2 regions of the Herbiconiux sp. 320_LB genome follow, and region 1 is predicted to be linked to the other one. Evidence: predicted binding sites of a transcription regulator. Region 1 holds the regulator's gene; the other holds the start of a gene.
The links. The regulator HrcA, encoded in region 1, represses chaperone genes, less so after heat shock. The targets are predictions, from matches to a motif close to TTNGCACTCGNNNNNNNCGAGTGCNAA.
Positions count from the first base shown of each region.

Region 2: AC59HU_RS03935 (Hsp20/alpha crystallin family protein) is a predicted target of HrcA. The motif match lies at 4,616-4,642, and genes of this name have one in related genera.

Region 1 is NZ_JCAWAD010000004.1:378,827-387,101, reverse strand. Features, by position in the region: gene AC59HU_RS13205 (HIT domain-containing protein) at 1-312, opposite strand, end outside; gene AC59HU_RS13200 (16S rRNA (uracil(1498)-N(3))-methyltransferase) at 379-1,131, opposite strand; gene dnaJ (molecular chaperone DnaJ) at 1,140-2,252, opposite strand; gene hrcA (heat-inducible transcriptional repressor HrcA) at 2,340-3,374, opposite strand; gene AC59HU_RS13185 (DUF4870 domain-containing protein) at 3,557-4,114, shown strand; gene hemW (radical SAM family heme chaperone HemW) at 4,177-5,397, opposite strand; gene AC59HU_RS13175 (DUF1990 domain-containing protein) at 5,404-6,066, opposite strand; gene lepA (translation elongation factor 4) at 6,069-7,919, opposite strand; gene AC59HU_RS13165 (NAD-dependent epimerase/dehydratase family protein) at 7,999-8,275, shown strand, end outside.
Region 2 is NZ_JCAWAD010000001.1:851,046-859,320, reverse strand. Features, by position in the region: gene AC59HU_RS03950 (DUF8821 family protein) at 1-7, opposite strand, end outside; gene AC59HU_RS03945 (glycosyl hydrolase) at 172-3,861, opposite strand; gene AC59HU_RS03940 (TetR/AcrR family transcriptional regulator) at 4,005-4,568, shown strand; gene AC59HU_RS03935 (Hsp20/alpha crystallin family protein) at 4,702-5,169, shown strand; gene AC59HU_RS03930 (hypothetical protein) at 5,210-5,614, opposite strand; gene AC59HU_RS03925 (hypothetical protein) at 5,622-5,852, opposite strand; gene AC59HU_RS03920 (esterase/lipase family protein) at 5,933-6,625, opposite strand; gene AC59HU_RS03915 (alpha/beta fold hydrolase) at 6,622-7,365, opposite strand; gene AC59HU_RS03910 (MoxR family ATPase) at 7,528-8,275, shown strand, end outside.

The DNA.
Region 1 (8,275 bases):
GTGCACGTGGAAGACGGTCTGCCCGGAGTTGCCTCCGGTGTTGAAGATGAGGCGGAAGTCTCCGTCAGCGAGCTCCTCGGCGAGGGACTTCGCTGTGGCGACGATCTCCGCGAGGAGTTCGGGGTCGCCCGCGGCCAGTTCGACCACGTCGCGGTACTGCTCGGTCTTCGGAACGATCAGTACGTGCACCGGCGCCTTCGGAGCGACGTCTTCGAACGCGATCAGGCGGTCGTTCTCGCGCAGGATGGTCGCCGGGATCTCGCGCGCGACGATCCTGCTGAAGATCGAGGGCGCCGGGGATTCGTGAGACATGCTTCCATCCTACTTTTCACGACCGACGTTCGAAGGGGGTGGACGCCCCCGGATGCACCGGGTTCGCTACCAGCGTTCGAGCGCCACGTTGAGCACGGCCAGGGCGGCCGGCCCCGCCGTCGACGTGCGCAGCACCTCCGGGCCGAGGCGGACGGTCTCGGCGCCGGCCTCGGTGAGCAGGTCGAGCTCCCGCGGCGAGATGCCGCCCTCCGGCCCGACCACGAGCACGATCGGCCGCGAGTCGTCGCCGGTGGCGCCCGCCACGTCGACCTCGGTGAGGCGAGTGGTGGCGGTCGGCTCGAGCACGAGCATCCGGACACCGGTGACGCGCCGGGCCAGCTCCTCGGTCGAGGCGAGGTCGCCGACGACCGGCACGAAAGGGCGGATGGACTGCTTCGCCGCCTCGCGCACGATGCTCCGCCAGCGCTCGACGCCCTTCTGCTCCTTGGGCCCGGCCCAGCGCGAGATCGAGCGCTCGGCCTGCCACGGCACGACCGCGCCGACCCCGAGCTCGGTCGCGGCCTGGACGGCGCGCTCGTCGCGATCCCCCTTCGCCAGGGCCTGCACCAGCGTGATCATGGGCGCGGGCTCGGGATGCATGTCGACCGCGTCGACCACGATCTCGAGCTCGCGGGCCTCGGCCTTGACCACGATGCCGCGCACGACCAGGCCGCGACCGTCGCCGATCGCGGTGTGCTCGCCCACGCGCATCCGGTTCACCGTCGCCGCGTGGCGGGCCTCGTCGCCGTCGAGGGCGACCACCTCGCCGACGCCGTGCGGGACGAGCGCCAGGTCGTCGCGGAGGAAGAGGGAGCTCATCGGTGGCCTCAGACGTTGAGGAAGCGGTCGCGGAGCTTGGCGAACAGGCCCTGCTGGAACTGGCCGAGCGAGGGCGCCGGGTACTTGTGCGCCCCGGCGAGCTGCTTCATCAGCTCCTTCTGCTTGTGGTCGAGCTTGGTGGGCGTGACCACCTGGATGCCGACCCGCAGGTCGCCGCGACCGCCGCCGCGGAGGTGCGTGATGCCGCGGCCCTTGACCGTGAGCACCTCGGCGCTCTGGATGCCGGGCTTGAGCTCGAGCTCGATGTCGCCGTCGAGCGCCTTGATCGAGGTGGTGGTGCCGAGCACCGCATCCCACATCTGCACCTCGAGGGTGCAGAGCAGGTCGTCCTCGTTGCGGGAGAAGACGTCGTGGTGGCGCACCTTCATCTCGAGGTAGACGTCGCCCTGCGGGCCGCCGGCCGGGCCGACCTCGCCCTGACCGGGCAGCTGGAGACGCAGGCCGGTGTCGACGCCCGCGGGGATGTCGACCGGGATGGTGCGGCGCGCACGCACGCGACCCTGACCCTGGCACGTGGGGCACGGGTTCGGGATGACCGTGCCGTAGCCGCGGCAGGTGCCGCAGGGGGCGCTGGTCACGACGTTGCCGAGCAGCGAGCGCACGGTGCGCTGGATCGAGCCGGTGCCGTGGCAGATGTCGCAGGTCACGGGAGAGGTGCCGGGCTGGCAGCAGGAGCCGTTGCAGGTCTCGCAGAGCACCGCGGTGTCGACCTCGAGGTCGCGGTGCGCCCCGAAGATGACCTCGCCGAGGTCGACCTCGACGCGGAGCAACGCGTCCTGGCCCCGCTCGGCGCGCGACTTCGGGCCGCGCTGGCCGCCGCCCTGCCCGCCGAAGAAGGTCTCGAAGATGTCGCCGAAGCCGCCGAAGCCGCCGCCGGCGCCGCCGCCGAAGCCCTGCTGGGGGCCTCGGTCGTAGTCGCGGCGCTGGCCGGGATCGCTCAGCACGTCGTAGGCGTGGGTGACCTGCTTGAACTTCTCCTGCGCATCCGGACTCGGGTTGACGTCGGGGTGCAGCTCGCGCGCGAGTCGCCGGTAGGCCTTCTTGATCTCCTCGGGGGTCGCCTCGCGGGAGACGCCGAGCACGTCGTAATGGTCAGCCACGCTGGGCTTCTCCTTCGTTTCGAGTTCGTTCGATCGTTCGTGGGGTCGGGTGGTCGGGGTGATCGGGTGGGGTCGTCGGCCTCGGCCTCAGACCGCGCCGCCCGACTCGCCCAGGGAGCGGGAGAGGTACCGCGCGACGGCGCGGACCGCGGAGATGTTGCTGGAGTAGTCCATCCGGGTGGGGCCGAGCACGCCCAGCCGGGAGACGGCGCTGCCGACGCCGGTGTAGCCGCTGGCGAGGATGGAGGTCTCGCCGAGCCCGAAGGACTCGTTCTCGCGGCCGATCGAGACGGTGACGCCGCGCTGGTCGGCCTCCATCTCGCTGAACAGGCGGAGGAGCACGACCTGCTCCTCGACCGCTTCGAGCACCGGCAGGATGCTGCCGTGGAAGTCGTCCTCCGTGCGCACGAGGTTCGCGGCTCCTGCGATCAGGAGCTTCTCCTGGCGGTTCGCCGACACCTGCTCGTGCAGGGTCGCCGCCACCGCGGCCGCCACCGGGGCCGATTCGGCCGGGAAGCGGGCGGCGACGCCGTCGAGCGCGTCGGCCGCCTCGAGGAGGCCGAGCCCCGAGACCGCCTCGTTGAAGCGGAGGCGGAGGTCGCCGATCAGGCGGTCGTCGAGGTCGGCGGGCACGTCGACCACCCGCTGCTCGACGTGGCCGTTGTCGGTGATGATGACGGTCAGGAGCTTCCGCGGCGCGAGCGCGACCAGTTCGACGTGACGGACCTTGGCCTGCGAGCGCAGCGGGTACTGCACCAGGGCCACCTGGCGGGTGAGCTGCGACAGCAGCCGCACCGTGCGGGCCAGGACGTCGTCGACGTCGACCGAGGAGCCCAGGAAGGTCTCGATCGCGTGGCGCTGCGCCGAGGAGAGCGGCCGGAGGTCGGAGAGGTGGTCGACGAACAGGCGGTAGCCCTTGTCGGTCGGCACGCGGCCCGAGGAGGTGTGGGGGGCCGTGATCAGCTCCTCCTCCTCCAGCAGCGCCATGTCGTTGCGGATGGTGGCCGCCGAGACGCCGAACGAGTGACGCTCGGCGATGCTTTTGGAGCCGACGGGCTCGCGGGAGGCGACGTAGTCCTGCACGATCACCCTCAACACTTCCAGACTGCGGTCCGACACCATCAGACACACCTCCTTCCGAGCCGAAGCCCGCGCATTGGCACTCGCGCAGCTTGAGTGCTAATCATAACGCGCATCCGGGCCGACCGGTTCCGAACACCCTGGGCGCGGATCATTGCCGCCCGGGGACCCTGGCGCTATCCTGCCACCTGTAAGAACGCCCAACGTCTGAAAGGCGCGAGACAATGACCGACCCCAACGCAACACCGCCGTACGACCCGGCCTCCGGGCAGCCGACGCCGCCGCAGCAGGGGCAGCCGACTCCGCCTCCGGGATATCAGGCTCCCCCGCCCGGTTACCAGGCGCCGCCGTCGGGTTACCAGCAGCCCGGCTACCAGCAGCCCGGGTACCAGCAGCCGCAGGCCGGCTACCAGCCCACGGCCGGAGCGGCACCGCTCACCCAGGCCGAAGACAAGCAGTGGGCCATGTGGTCGCACATCGGCGGCGTGCTGTTCATCCTGCCGCCGCTGATCATCTGGCTGGTCTTCAAAGACCGCGGCCCCCTGACCAACCAGGAGGGCAAGGAGTCCACGAACTTCCAGATCACGATGGCCATCGTCTGGGTGGCCTACTCGATCGTCAACGTGATCCTGCAGTTCATCCCGATCGTCGGCTTCATCATCGGCACGCTGCTCTGGCTGGCGCTGCTGGCCGTGCAGATCGTGTTCCCGATCATCGGTGGCGTGAAGGTCAACGGCGGCGGCACCTACCGCTACCCGTTCAACTTCCGCTTCATCAAGTAACGCAACGGCTCCGGGGCGGCGATCGAGGATCTCCTCGGTCGCCGCTTCGTCGTCTCCGGCCGTCAGGTCAGGCGACGCACGACCGTGTCGGCCAGGAGCCGGCCGCGCAGGGTGAGGTCGAGGGTGCCGCGCACCGCGGCGGGGCCGTCGACGAGTCCCTCGGCGATCAGGCCGGCCACCTCGCGCCGCGCCTCGGGGGCGAGCGAGCGGATGCGCAGCCGGTCGCGCACCCGGCTCTCCAGCAGGATGCGCTCGAGCTCGCGCGTGCCGTCGTCGATGGTCTCGCGGCCGGCGGCGGGCGACTCTCCTGCGGCGATCCGCTGGGCGTAGGCCGCGGGGTGCTTCACGTTCCACCAGCGGGTGTCGCCGACGTAGCTGTGCGAGCCCGGACCGATGCCCCACCAGTCGTTGCCGACCCAGTAGCCGAGGTTGTGCCGGGAGCGCGTCGAGGCATCCTTCGACCAGTTGCTGACCTCGTACCAGTCGTACCCCGCACCGCCGAGGGTGCGGTCGGCCAGCTCGTACATGTCGGCCTGCAGGTCGTCCGAGGGCGCGGCGACCACACCGGAGCGGATCTGGCGGGCGAGCTTCGTGCCCTCCTCCACGATCAGCGCGTAGGCGGAGATGTGGTCGGGGTCGTTCGCCACGGCCGCGTCGAGCGACCGCTTCCAGTCGTCGAGGGTCTCCCCCGGGGTGCCGTAGATCAGGTCGAGGCTGACCTGGAGCCCCGCGTCCTTCGCCCAGCCGACCACATCCGGGATGCGGGCCGGGTCGTGGGTGCGCTCGAGCGTCGCGAGCACGCTCGGCACGGCCGACTGCATCCCGAAGCTCACGCGGGTGAAACCGGCCTCGGCCAGCGTCGTCAGGTACTCGGCGTCGACGGAGTCGGGGTTGGCCTCGGTGGTGATCTCCGCATCCGGAGCGAACCCCCACTCCTCGCGCGCCGCACCGAGCATGGCCGTGAGCTGCACCGCGGGCAGGAGCGTGGGCGTGCCGCCGCCGAAGAAGACGGTCGACAGCGGCCGCGGCGGAACGCCGGAGGCGCCGAGCACCTCGCCGGCGAAGCGCATCTCGGCGACCGCCTGCGAGGCGTAGTCGGACTGCTTCACGCCGCGCAGCTCGGTGGCCGTGTAGGTGTTGAAGTCGCAGTAGCCGCAGCGCACCCGGCAGAACGGGACGTGCACGTAGAGGCTGAGATCACGCTCGGCCGAGCGCAGGGCACCGTCAACCGGAAGGAGGCCGTCGGCCGGAGCCGGATCGCCGAGTGGCAGGACGGAGGGCACGGCCTCCTACGCCCCCATCGCCGGCATCAGCGAACGCAGGTACTTCTTGGTCGCGCGGGCCTGGAAGAGGCGCAGCACGGGCAGGCCGAGGGCGTAGTACCAGGTGCTCGGGCGCGAGAAGGCGCGGATGACGATCCAGACCGAGTCGTCGGAGAGGTGCTCGACCAGGAAGAGCTCCTCGCCGGACTCCGGATGCCCGGGCAGCGTGCCGTAGGCGAAGCCCAGTCGCCCCGGCTCGTTCACCAGGTAGACGACCCGCACGGGCGCCTTGACGGGGATGCCGAAGGCGCGCACGGTGAGCACCGCGGTGGTGCCCGGGGAGACCAGGGGCGTGCCGTCTTCTCCATAGGCCTGCTCGGGGTCGGCCGACCGGGGCGCGACGGGGATGCCCGCCTGGTCGTAGACCAGCCCGGCGTAGTCGGTCTCGGTCGGGGCCGGGAGCGTGATCTCGCCCACGGCGATGCCGGAGCCGCGCTGCACGCCCCAGGCCATCAGCTTCGCCGACGCGGTCTCGAAACGGGCGGCGCCGCTGCCGAGCCGCGCACGACGCTCCATCGGGTGGAAGCCCTTCGGCGGGTAGTAGAGGAGGTCGGCGGCTTGCGTCGCCCCGACGGCCGCGTAGCTGAGCGGAGCCTCGGCGGGCGAGGTCTTCGCGAGGGTGGAGGCCACGGCTACTTCTTGTCCTTCTTCTCCGTGTCACCGGAGAGGGCGGCGATGAAGGCCTCCTGGGGCACCTCGACGCGGCCGACCATCTTCATCCGCTTCTTGCCCTCCTTCTGCTTCTCGAGCAGCTTGCGCTTGCGGGTGATGTCACCGCCGTAGCACTTGGCGAGCACGTCCTTCCGCATCGCGCGGATCGACTCGCGGGCGATGATCCGGGCGCCGATGGCGGCCTGGATCGGCACCTCGAACTGCTGGCGCGGGATCAGCTCGCGCAGGCGGCCGGTCATCAGCACGCCGTAGGCGTAGGCCTTGTCGCGATGCACGATCGCGCTGAAGGCGTCGACCTGCTCGCCCTGGAGCAGGATGTCGACCTTCACCAGGTCGGCCTCCTGCTCGCCCGCGGGCTCGTAGTCGAGGCTCGCGTAGCCGGCGGTCTTCGACTTGAGGTTGTCGAAGAAGTCGAAGACGATCTCGCCGAGCGGCATGGTGTACTTGATCTCGACCCGGTCTTCACCCAGGTAGTCCATGCCCTGGAGGGTGCCGCGGCGGCTCTGGCAGAGCTCCATGATCGTGCCGACGTAGTCCTTCGGCGCCAGGATGGCCGCGTTCACGACCGGCTCCTTGACGTTGGCGATCTTGCCGCCGGGGAACTCGCTCGGGTTCGTGACAGTGACCGTCTTCTTGTCTTCGGTGGTCACCTCGTAGATCACGCTCGGGGCGGTCGCGATCAGGTCGAGGTTGAACTCGCGCTCGAGCCGCTCGGTGATGATCTCGAGGTGCAGGAGGCCGAGGAAGCCGCAGCGGAAGCCGAAGCCCAGCGCGACCGAGGTCTCGGGCTCGTACACCAGGGCGGCATCGCTGAGCTTCAGCTTGTCGAGCGCCTCGCGCAGCACCGGGTAGTCGCTGCCGTCGATCGGGTAGAGGCCCGAGAACACCATCGGCAGCGGCTCGGTGTACCCCGGCAGGGCCACGGTCGCGGGCTTCGCCGCCGTCGTGACCGTGTCGCCGACCTTGGACTGCCGCACGTCTTTCACGCCCGTGATCAGGTAGCCGACCTCGCCGACGCCGAGGCCCTTCGACGGGGTCGGCTCCGGGCTCGACACCCCGATCTCGAGGATCTCGTGGGTGGCGCGGGTCGACATCATCTGGATGCGCTCGCGCGGGCTCAGGTGCCCGTCGATCATGCGGACGTAGGTGACCACGCCGCGGTAGGCGTCGTAGACCGAGTCGAAGATCATCGCGCGGGCCGCCGCATCCGGATCGCCCACCGGGGCCGGGATGCGCTCGACCACCCGGTCGAGCAGGTCTTCGACGCCGAGACCGGTCTTGCCGGAGACGCGGAGCACGTCGTCGGGGTCGCCGCCGATCAGGCTCGCGAGCTCCTTCGCGTACTTCTCGGGGTCGGCCGCGGGCAGGTCGATCTTGTTCAGCACCGGGATGATCGTGAGGTCGTTCTCGAGCGCCAGGTACAGGTTCGCGAGGGTCTGCGCCTCGATGCCCTGCGCCGCGTCGACCAGCAGGATCGCGCCCTCGCAGGCCGCCAGACTGCGGCTGACCTCGTAGGAGAAGTCGACGTGGCCGGGGGTGTCGATCATGTTGAGCGCGAAGGTGTCGTCACCGAGCGCCCAGGGCATGCGCACGGCCTGGCTCTTGATCGTGATGCCGCGCTCGCGCTCGATGTCCATGCGGTCGAGGTACTGGGCGCGCATGTCACGGTCGCTGACGACGCCGGTGATCCCGAGCATCCGGTCGGCCAGCGTCGACTTGCCGTGGTCGATGTGGGCGATGATGCAGAAGTTGCGGATGAACGCGGGGTCGGTCGAAGCAGGCTGGAGGGCCTTCTTGGCTAGGGGGCTCACGCATTCCTCTGGAGTCGATCGGACGTCCTATTCTGCCATGCACTGGAATGCGGGCGCTCCGAACCGGTTGAATCGACGTATGGCTATTCTCCTCACCGGTGCGACCGGTTTCATCGGATCCGCTGTCCTCCGTCAACTCCGCGCCCAGGGCCGCGACGTCGTCGCCCTCGTGCGCACCGAAGAAAAGGCCGACGAGGTGAGGGCGCAGGGCGCCACCGCCGTGCTCGGCACGCTCACCGATCGTGAGCTCATCACCTCGCTGGCGCTGGACAGCGACGGCGTCATCCACCTCGCCAGCCCCGGCGACGAGTCGAGCGCCCCGACCGACGACAGCTTCGTCGCGGCGGTGTTCGCCG
Region 2 (8,275 bases), on a different contig from region 1:
ATGCCATGACGTGCGTCCTCTCGGTCCGGCGGCCGTCCTGGTCGCCGCATCCATCATGGCGCGCCCGGGGCGAGAACGCGACGAAGCCGGATGGTCGCGGCGGATGCCTCCGAGAGGCCGAGGGGGCCTGGGGAGCGCGCTCCGGCGGGTGGTGCCGGAGCGCGCCCCGGGTCAGGCGCGGCGGTCGCGGCGGCGGCGCACGAGGAGGAATCCGCCCGCGGCGGTCAGCAGCGCGCCGATCGCGACGATCGGCAGCACGACCGCGCCGGTCGACGCGAGGTCTCCCGAGCGCGGGTCGGCCGAGGCGGGCGACGAGCCGCCGCCGTCACCGGCGCCGGGTGTGCCGGATCCCGCCGGTCCCGGCGTGGGTGTCGGAGTCGGGGTCGTACCGGGCTCCGTCGGCTCGGGCGTCGGCACCGCGACGTCCAGCGGCACCGTGCGGTAGGGCGTCAGCGACACCGGGCCGAGAAGGCCAGTACGTTGCACGGGGGGCAGCTGGTAGTTGCTGTCTCCGGTCGCCCGCACCGCGTTGAACATGGTCGTCGCGACCCGCACGGTGAGGGTGTTCGCGCCGGGCCGGAGCGTGCCGCCCAGATCGATCCGCCCGCGGTCGGACTGGTCGACCGTCACGGCGACGCCGTTCACCTGCACCTGTGCCGTGTCGAGCACGTCGCCGAGAGAGAGGTACGCCCCGTCGTCGGGGGTCCAGTCGGCGCCGAGGTCGATCGTGGTGCTGTAGGTGCCGATGCCCGAGGCGTTCCTCAGGTCGACCGGGGCCGACAGCTCCGACCACGCCGGAAGGCCTCCGCCGTCGGTCGCCGGCACGGCGAACGACGGCGCATCCGTCTTCACCGTCGTGTAGGCGTTCTCGCCCGGACCCCAGGTCTGGGCTGAGAGGGTCCAGTCCTCGAGGGCGCGCGGTTCGGCGAGCCCGTCGACCGTGGAGCGGAGGGTGCGGCCGTCGCTCAGCTCGGTGCGGAACACCCCGTCCGACTCCGCACGGAGGGTGAGCCCGCCCGGCTCGGCCCCGCCGACCACGGCGGCGTCGCTCCGCACGGCGTGGACGGATGCGGTGACCGGCCACGGGCTGCCTGCGGCTGCGGCGGTCGCCGGGTCGACGAGCGCGATCACGGCTTTGTCGTACGGGGCGATCCTCACCGGGACCGTGACCCCGGAGCCGTCGGCGTCCACCGTGTACTGGGTGATCGGGGTGATGGTCCCGGTCCAGGTGTCGAGGGCGTAGGGCAGGCCGGATCCGCGGAGTGTCAGGTTCTGTGCGACCTCGGCGGCCGACCGGTTGTAGACGAAGTCGTAGGTCGTGTCACCGGCGTCCCGGCGCACGGTGCCCAGTGCATCCGTCGTCTCCTCGGGGGTCACGGTCGGCAGGATGCCCGCACCGGCCAGAGCGGCCGGCAGGCCGGACTCGTCCGGGACGCGGGTCACCGAGGGTTCGGCGAGCAGCGCGGTCACCGTGGCCGAGAGGGCCGCCGGGTCGTCTCCGGCTCCCGTCGGCTCGGTGGGCGCGAGACCGACCACGAAGACGCGAAGGCCCTGGCGGGCGAGCGCGAGCAGTCGTTCGGCGGCCGGCAGCGACATCGTCCGCTGGTCGTTCAGCACGATCGCGTCGTAGTCGGCGGTGTCGGCGAAGAGGCCGCCGTCGGCATCCGGCGCGAGGCCCGGTCGGAGCAAGTGCGACGGGGCGACGTAGTCGTAGCTGTAGCCGGCCCGGGAGGTCGCCGACCCGGTGCCGAGCAGGTGTTGATCGGGCTGCTGGTCGCCGACCGAGCTGCCGGCGAGACCGAGATCCTCGTAGTAGACCCCGAGATCGAGCCGGCTCTGCCCCGCGCGGAGGATCAGCTGGGTGCGTGCCAGGCTGTCGTTGATCGCCCGGTAGTCCTCCCAGCTGGCCTGGCGGGGGCCGAAGGCGTCGTTGACGTTGAGCGCGCCGAAGATGTCCCACGGGTTGTAGCCGGGCCAGGTGCCGCCGTCGCGGCCGCTCGTGCCGACGCCTTTCGGGGCGTCACGGTAGGGGTACCCGTGCCAGACGAGCTGGTTGACGCCTCCGGCGTAGGCCTTGTAGACGCTGTCGAGGAGGCCCTGGGTGTACTTGCCGCCGACCTGGGAGCCGTCGCCGCCCTGCCCGTACTGGCCGCCGACGTTCGGGCCCGCGACGCTGGACCGGTACCCGCCGAGGAAGGCCGCGCAGCACTCGACCGAGACCACGTCGTTGCCCGCGAGGTTCGCCCCCGCACTGACGACGCGGTAGTCCTGTTCGGCGCCCACGGGGTTGGGGCTGCCGAAGTTGAGCGACTCGCCCTCGGGGATGCCGGCTGCCGAGGAGGCGGTGCCGGTGGCGATGGGGGTGCCGTAGGCCTGCACCCGGAAGTCGAGCCCGTGCGTCTGCGCCCAGGCCTGCATCGGGGTCACGTACTCGTCGACGTAGAGGTCGCCGACCGTCTGGCGGTAGTCGTCGCGGACCTTCTCGCCGATGCTGCCGGCGAAGTCGAAGGCGGGTGTCGCGGTGCCCTGCACGCCGATGCCGGCGATCGCCGGGAGCAGCAGCGTCGGGTCGTAGCCGCGGCGTTCGGTGAAGGAGTCGAGTAGCCCCCAGGTCCACTTCTGTGAGGTGCCGAGCTCGAGCGAATCCTCGAAGACGGCGCCCCGCCCGATGCGGTCGAGATTGGCCTGCACGGCCGGGGTCAGGACGTTCTCGTCCCAGAAGTCGGACTGGATGCGCACGCCCCCGACCCCGAGGTGGTCCACCACGTAGTTCGGCTGCGTCGCGGTGTAGCCGCCGCGCTGGGCGATCAGACCGGAGGGCGCCTGGGTGAAATCGATCAGCACCCACGGATTGCCGTTGCCGGCCGGGAACGAGTAGGCGAGCGTGCCCGCGTCGACCTGAGCGGTGACGTCGGCGACCGACTCGGGCACGAGTTGCACCGGGCCGGTGCCGCCCGGGCTGCAGGCGCCGGCGCACTGGGCGACGAGCGTGCGGATGCGCGTGGTGCGTGCCACGTCGACCACGGGTTCGCCGTTCGCGTGCGCCTGCGTGAGGGGCGAGACGGTGAGGGAGCCGCAGGCGGCGAGGCGGTCGCCCAGGCCGGTGACGGAGACCTGCTCGGCCGACGCGCCGGACCCGACGGTGATCGTGTCGCCGACCGCGAACCCGCCGACCGAGGCGACGCCGATCCGGGCGGCGCCCGCCGCGGCCGGCTCGCAGAAAGCGGTCGTGACCGAGGGCACCGCGGTGGCCGGTCGGGGGAGGGCTCCGTCGCGGCTCGCCCCGGCGGGCCGGTACTCGGTGGCGAAGAGAAGCTGCTGCTCGGCCTCGGGCTGGTTGAAGCTGTTGAGCGAGGGGACCGTCGGCGGGTACTGCGGCCCGAGGTTCTGGTCGACGCTGAGGCCGAGCTCGGCCGCCTCGCCCGTGATCACCTCCATCTTGTGCGCCCAGGCGGGGGTGCCCCAGCCGTACTGCACCAGGAAGGGGTTGCTCTGATTGCCCTGTCCGGGCACCACGAACGGGGCGACCTCGACCCCGCCCGCGCCCGCGGCGGCGATGTCGCGGAGTTCGTCGCGCAGCACGTCGTCGTCGACGTAGGCGAGGGGGAGCCAGTAGCGGTACAGCGGGCGCACGTCGCCCGCCGGATCGGCGAAACCCGATGCGGCGGATGCCGGCGCCGCGGCGGATGCGGCGTCTGCGGCGGCCGGGGCGGACGAGGCCGCTGCGGCGGAGGCGGATTGCGCCCCACCCTGGCCGAAAGCGGGGGCAAGGGGCGAGGCCAGCACGCAGGCGGCGACGGCGACGGCCGCCGCGCGACGGAGCCGGCGCGGCGGAGCGGAGGGAGCGGGACGGGAGATCACGGGTTCCTTTCGACGTTGAAACGATTCACCTTCGGCGCCGCCGCTGCCTTCGATGAAAGACTGCCGACGGGTCGCGATCCGGGTTCGATCGCACCTTAGCAAGAAAGCAGACGACGTATACAAAGTTTGGCGGAATGAGACCGGTGACAGAACGCGTATCCAATGCCGAGCGCACCGCTCGAGCCCGCCGTTCCATCCTCGAAGCGGCGGCCCGGCTCTTCGCGGCGGAGGGCTACGACGCCGTCGGCATCCGGGACGTCGCCGCCGCGGCGGAGGTCAATCCCGCCCTGGTCACCCGCCATTTCGGATCGAAGGAGAACCTGTTCCTGGAGTCGATCGACCCGGGGGAGCGGTGGCAGCGGCTTCTGGACGGTCCGATCTCCGATCTCGGGATCCGGGTCGTCGAGTCGGTGCTGCGCGACCGGAGGGACGGGTTGGAGGTGTTCGGATCGACCATCCGCGCGTCCTCGCGCCCGGACATCCGCGACCACCTGCGCGTGTCGATCGTGCAGCAGTTCGCGACGCCGCTGGTCGACCGGCTGGAGGGGCCGGGTGCCGAACTGCGCGCCCATCTGTTCGCAGCCCAGCTGATCGGCCTGATGGTGGCGCTGACGGTCTATGACGACGCCTCCCTCGTGGAGGCCCCGGCGGCAGAGGTCGTCGCCCTCTACGGGCGCGGCCTTCAATCGCTCCTGACCGGGCCGTGACCTTCGCAGGGCGGCCGACTTCCAAGAGAATTTTGAGCTACGGATGCTTGGCACTCGGTGGGAGAGAGTGCTAATTTTTCAGTAGTTGAGTCGAGGTGACTCAACCCCTGATCCGGAAGGAGATTGATCCATCATGGCTATGACCTTCGACCCCTTCAGCGAGCTCGACCGCCTCACCGCCGTCCTGCTCCAGTCCCGTCCGGGCCCCCGCGTCATGCCCGTCGACCTGTACCGCGACGCCGACCGGTACGTGCTGAACGCCGACCTGCCGGGTGTCGATCCGGGATCGGTCGACATCGACGTCGACGGCCAGCTGCTCACCATTCGGGCGCAGCGCACCGCCGGCAGCGCCGAGGGCGCCAAGTGGCTCGCCCAGGAGCGGCCCGCGGGGTCGTACCTGCGCCAGTTCAGCATCGGTGAGGGCGTCGACACGGCGGGCATCTCGGCGAGCTACGACAACGGTGTGCTCAGCGTCGTCATCCCGGTCAGCGAGCGTGCGAAGCCGCGCAAGATCCAGGTGCAGAGCCAGGCAGGCTCCGAGTCACCGGCGATGGCCGCGGCAAAGACCGCATCCGACGACCAGAGGACGTTGACGAGCTGACGAGTCGCGCCGGCAGCAGTTCGGGGCACCTCGGAGGAGCTCAGAGCAGCTCGAGGTAGGAGGCGCTGGCGGCAGCCCCGCCCAGTGCGAGCGCTCCGGCGAGCACGGCCGGACGCGAACCGGGGCCCTCGGCCGAGGAGGCCAGAGCGGCGACGGAGAGCGTTCCGGCCGTGTTCGCCGTCCAGCCGAGGTGGACGAGACGGCGTGCGCGCGCCTCCGTGCGGCGCGAGCGGGGTGCCCCTGCTCGAATACCGACGGCGATCGCCGCGGGGATCCAGGTGGCGAAACCGACGGCGGATGCTCCGGCGGTCAGAGCCGTCCCACTCCGGTGGCGATCCGCCGCCACGGCGGCCACGGCGGCCATGGCGGCCACAGCCGCGACAGCGGCCAGGTCGAGGGCGAGAACCATGACCAGCGCACCGGTGCGCGGGCGACGGGGCGTCACTGCATCCTCAGTCCTGCTGGGGCGTGCCCCGGTGGCTGCTCGGCGTCTGGTCACGCGGGATGGCCTCGTGCGGGGGTTCGTGCGAGCCGGGGGCGCGCGGCTTGCCGCGGGCGTCGTCGCCGCCGGTGCGCTCCTCCTCCGAGAGGTCGTCGAGGGTCAGCAGGCCGTCCGGGTCCAGGGGATCCTGCTCGCCGTTCAGCCGTCGGCCCAGCTGGGCCTTGTCGTCGTCGCTCGCCATGCTCTCACCCTGCCCCCGATCGTCGGCCGCGCACAGGGGCTCGCACAGAGCCGCACCGGGGGCGCGCACAGGGGCTCGGCTCAGCGGGACGCGTCGCGCGGGCGGGCGGCCTCGGCGAGGACGGTGGCCAGGGTGGTGGGATGGCGGAGCACCTGGAAGTGACCGCCGGTCGGCAGCTCGATGTTGCGGGCGCCCGGCAGCACGCTCGACTCCGGGATCATCTGGTCGAACCGGCCGAAGATCGAGGTGATCCGGTCGTTCACCAGATCCTCCGCCGAGAGCAGCGCCGTGACCGGGTCGCTCGCCCGGAACGCCCGGAGCGTGCGGTTCGGCGCCCACTCCGCGTAACGGCTGCCGGAGAACGGGGTGGCGACCGCCACCATCCGCACCAGCTTCCGCGCCGGATCCAGCTTCAGCATCGCGTACTTGCCGATCAGCCCGCCCTTGCTGTGCGCGGCCACGAAGACGTCGTCGAGCCCGTTCTCGTCGATGAAGCGGGCGACCGTCTCGGCGCTGTCGATCACGGGCCGCCGGTTGTGCCGCAGATCGGTGACGACGTAGACCGGATGCCCGGCGTCGTGCAGGTGCTCGACGATCTCGCGCATGAAGTACCAGGTCTCATAGACGCCCGGGATGACGACGCAGGGCCGCTTCGTGCCGGTGCGGTACTGCAGCGGGTCGATCCTCGACCCCATCCCGCCGAGCTGCAGCCGGACGGCCGCGAGGTAGTCCTCACCCAGCCAGCGGGCGCGATCGGGCCAGGGCGAGCTCATCGCACTCCGGCCCCGCTGAACGCCTCCACCTCGTCGGCGAAGGCCTGCGCCCGGGCGTCCTGCAGGATGTGACCGGCCCCGGGCAGTTCGACGAACCGGCCGTCCGGCGCCGCCCGCGTGAGGTCGAGGCACCACTCCCGGCCCGCGACCGGGTCGTGCTCCCCGCGCACCACGAGCACGGGGCAGTGGATGTCGCGGATCGCCTCGTCGAGCCGGTAGGCGAGCATCGCCTCGACCTCGGCGGCGAAGTAGCGCTGCCCGGTGCGGACGTAGTCGGCGATGTTGATCGCCGCCCCGTGCGGCGATTCGCGGGGGAAGTCCTTGAGCAGGTCGAAGGTCTGCTGCCTGGCCGTCCGTCGGCGCGGGTCGACGACCGGGGCGGCGAGCACGAGCCGCTCGACCAGGTCGGGCCGGAGCCGCGTGGCCTCGGCGGCGATCTGCGTCCCCATCGAATGGCCGATCAGGATGACGGGACCGGGCGCGACCCCGGGCTCCGCGAGCCGGGTCAGGATCGACGAGATCACCTCGGCGGCGTAGTCTTCCACCGACATCGGCGGCCGTTCGCCCTCCGCCATCCGCTCCTTCGCCTCCGGCGCCAACGGGAACCCGGCGAACCCGCTGAGATCCAGCGCCAGGACCGGCCGTCGGGCCTCGAGGGCCCGGGTGAAGCGGACGCTGTAGCGGTGCGACATCCCGATGCCGGGCACCAGGACGGCGGGCGGGCGGCCGGTCTCGGTCATCGCATCCTCTCGGTCGGAACGGGCTCGTCGTCGGACGACGGTCTCCTCCAGCATCGACCCCGTCGCCCCGATCGGCTCGTCGCCCCGGGAAAAAGGGGCGGGGTTTCCGCGACTTCTCAGGATCGTGACATCGGGGTGCGGAAGAGGGGTTACGGTGGCCGGGTGAACCGTCCATCCGCATCCACCGTCGGCGAGCTCCGGGCATCCGGGCACACCCAGAAGACCCTGCGCGCCGAGATCCGAGACAACCTGCTGAGCGCCCTGCGCGAGGGCCGCGACCCGTGGCCGGGCCTGCACGGCTTCGAGGCCACCGTCATCCCGCAGCTCGAACGGGCGCTGATCGCCGGGCACGACATCGTGCTGCTCGGCGAGCGCGGCCAGGGCAAGACCCGGCTGCTGCGCACCCTGCCGGGGCTGCTCGACGAGTGGACCCCGGTGATCGCCGGCTCCGAGCTCGGCGAGCACCCCTACGAGCCGATCACCAGCCAGAGCAAGCGGCTCGCCGAGAACCTCGGCGACAACCTGCCCATCGAGTGGCGGCACCGCGACGAGCGCTACGTCGAGAAGCTCGCCACCCCCGACACCAGCGTCGCCGACCTGATCGGCGACGTCGACCCGATGAAGGTCGCCGAGGGGCGGAGCCTGGGTGACCTCGAGACCATCCACTTCGGCCTGATCCCGCGGAGCCACCGGGGGATCGTCGCGATCAACGAACTGCCCGACCTGGCCGAACGCATCCAGGTCGCCATGCTCAACGTGATGGAGGAGCGCGACATCCAGATCCGCGGCTACGTGCTGCGCCTGCCGCTGGACGTGCTCGTCGTCGCGAGCGCCAACCCCGAGGACTACACCAACCGCGGCCGCATCATCACGCCGCTGAAGGACAGGTTCGGCGCCGAGATCCGCACGC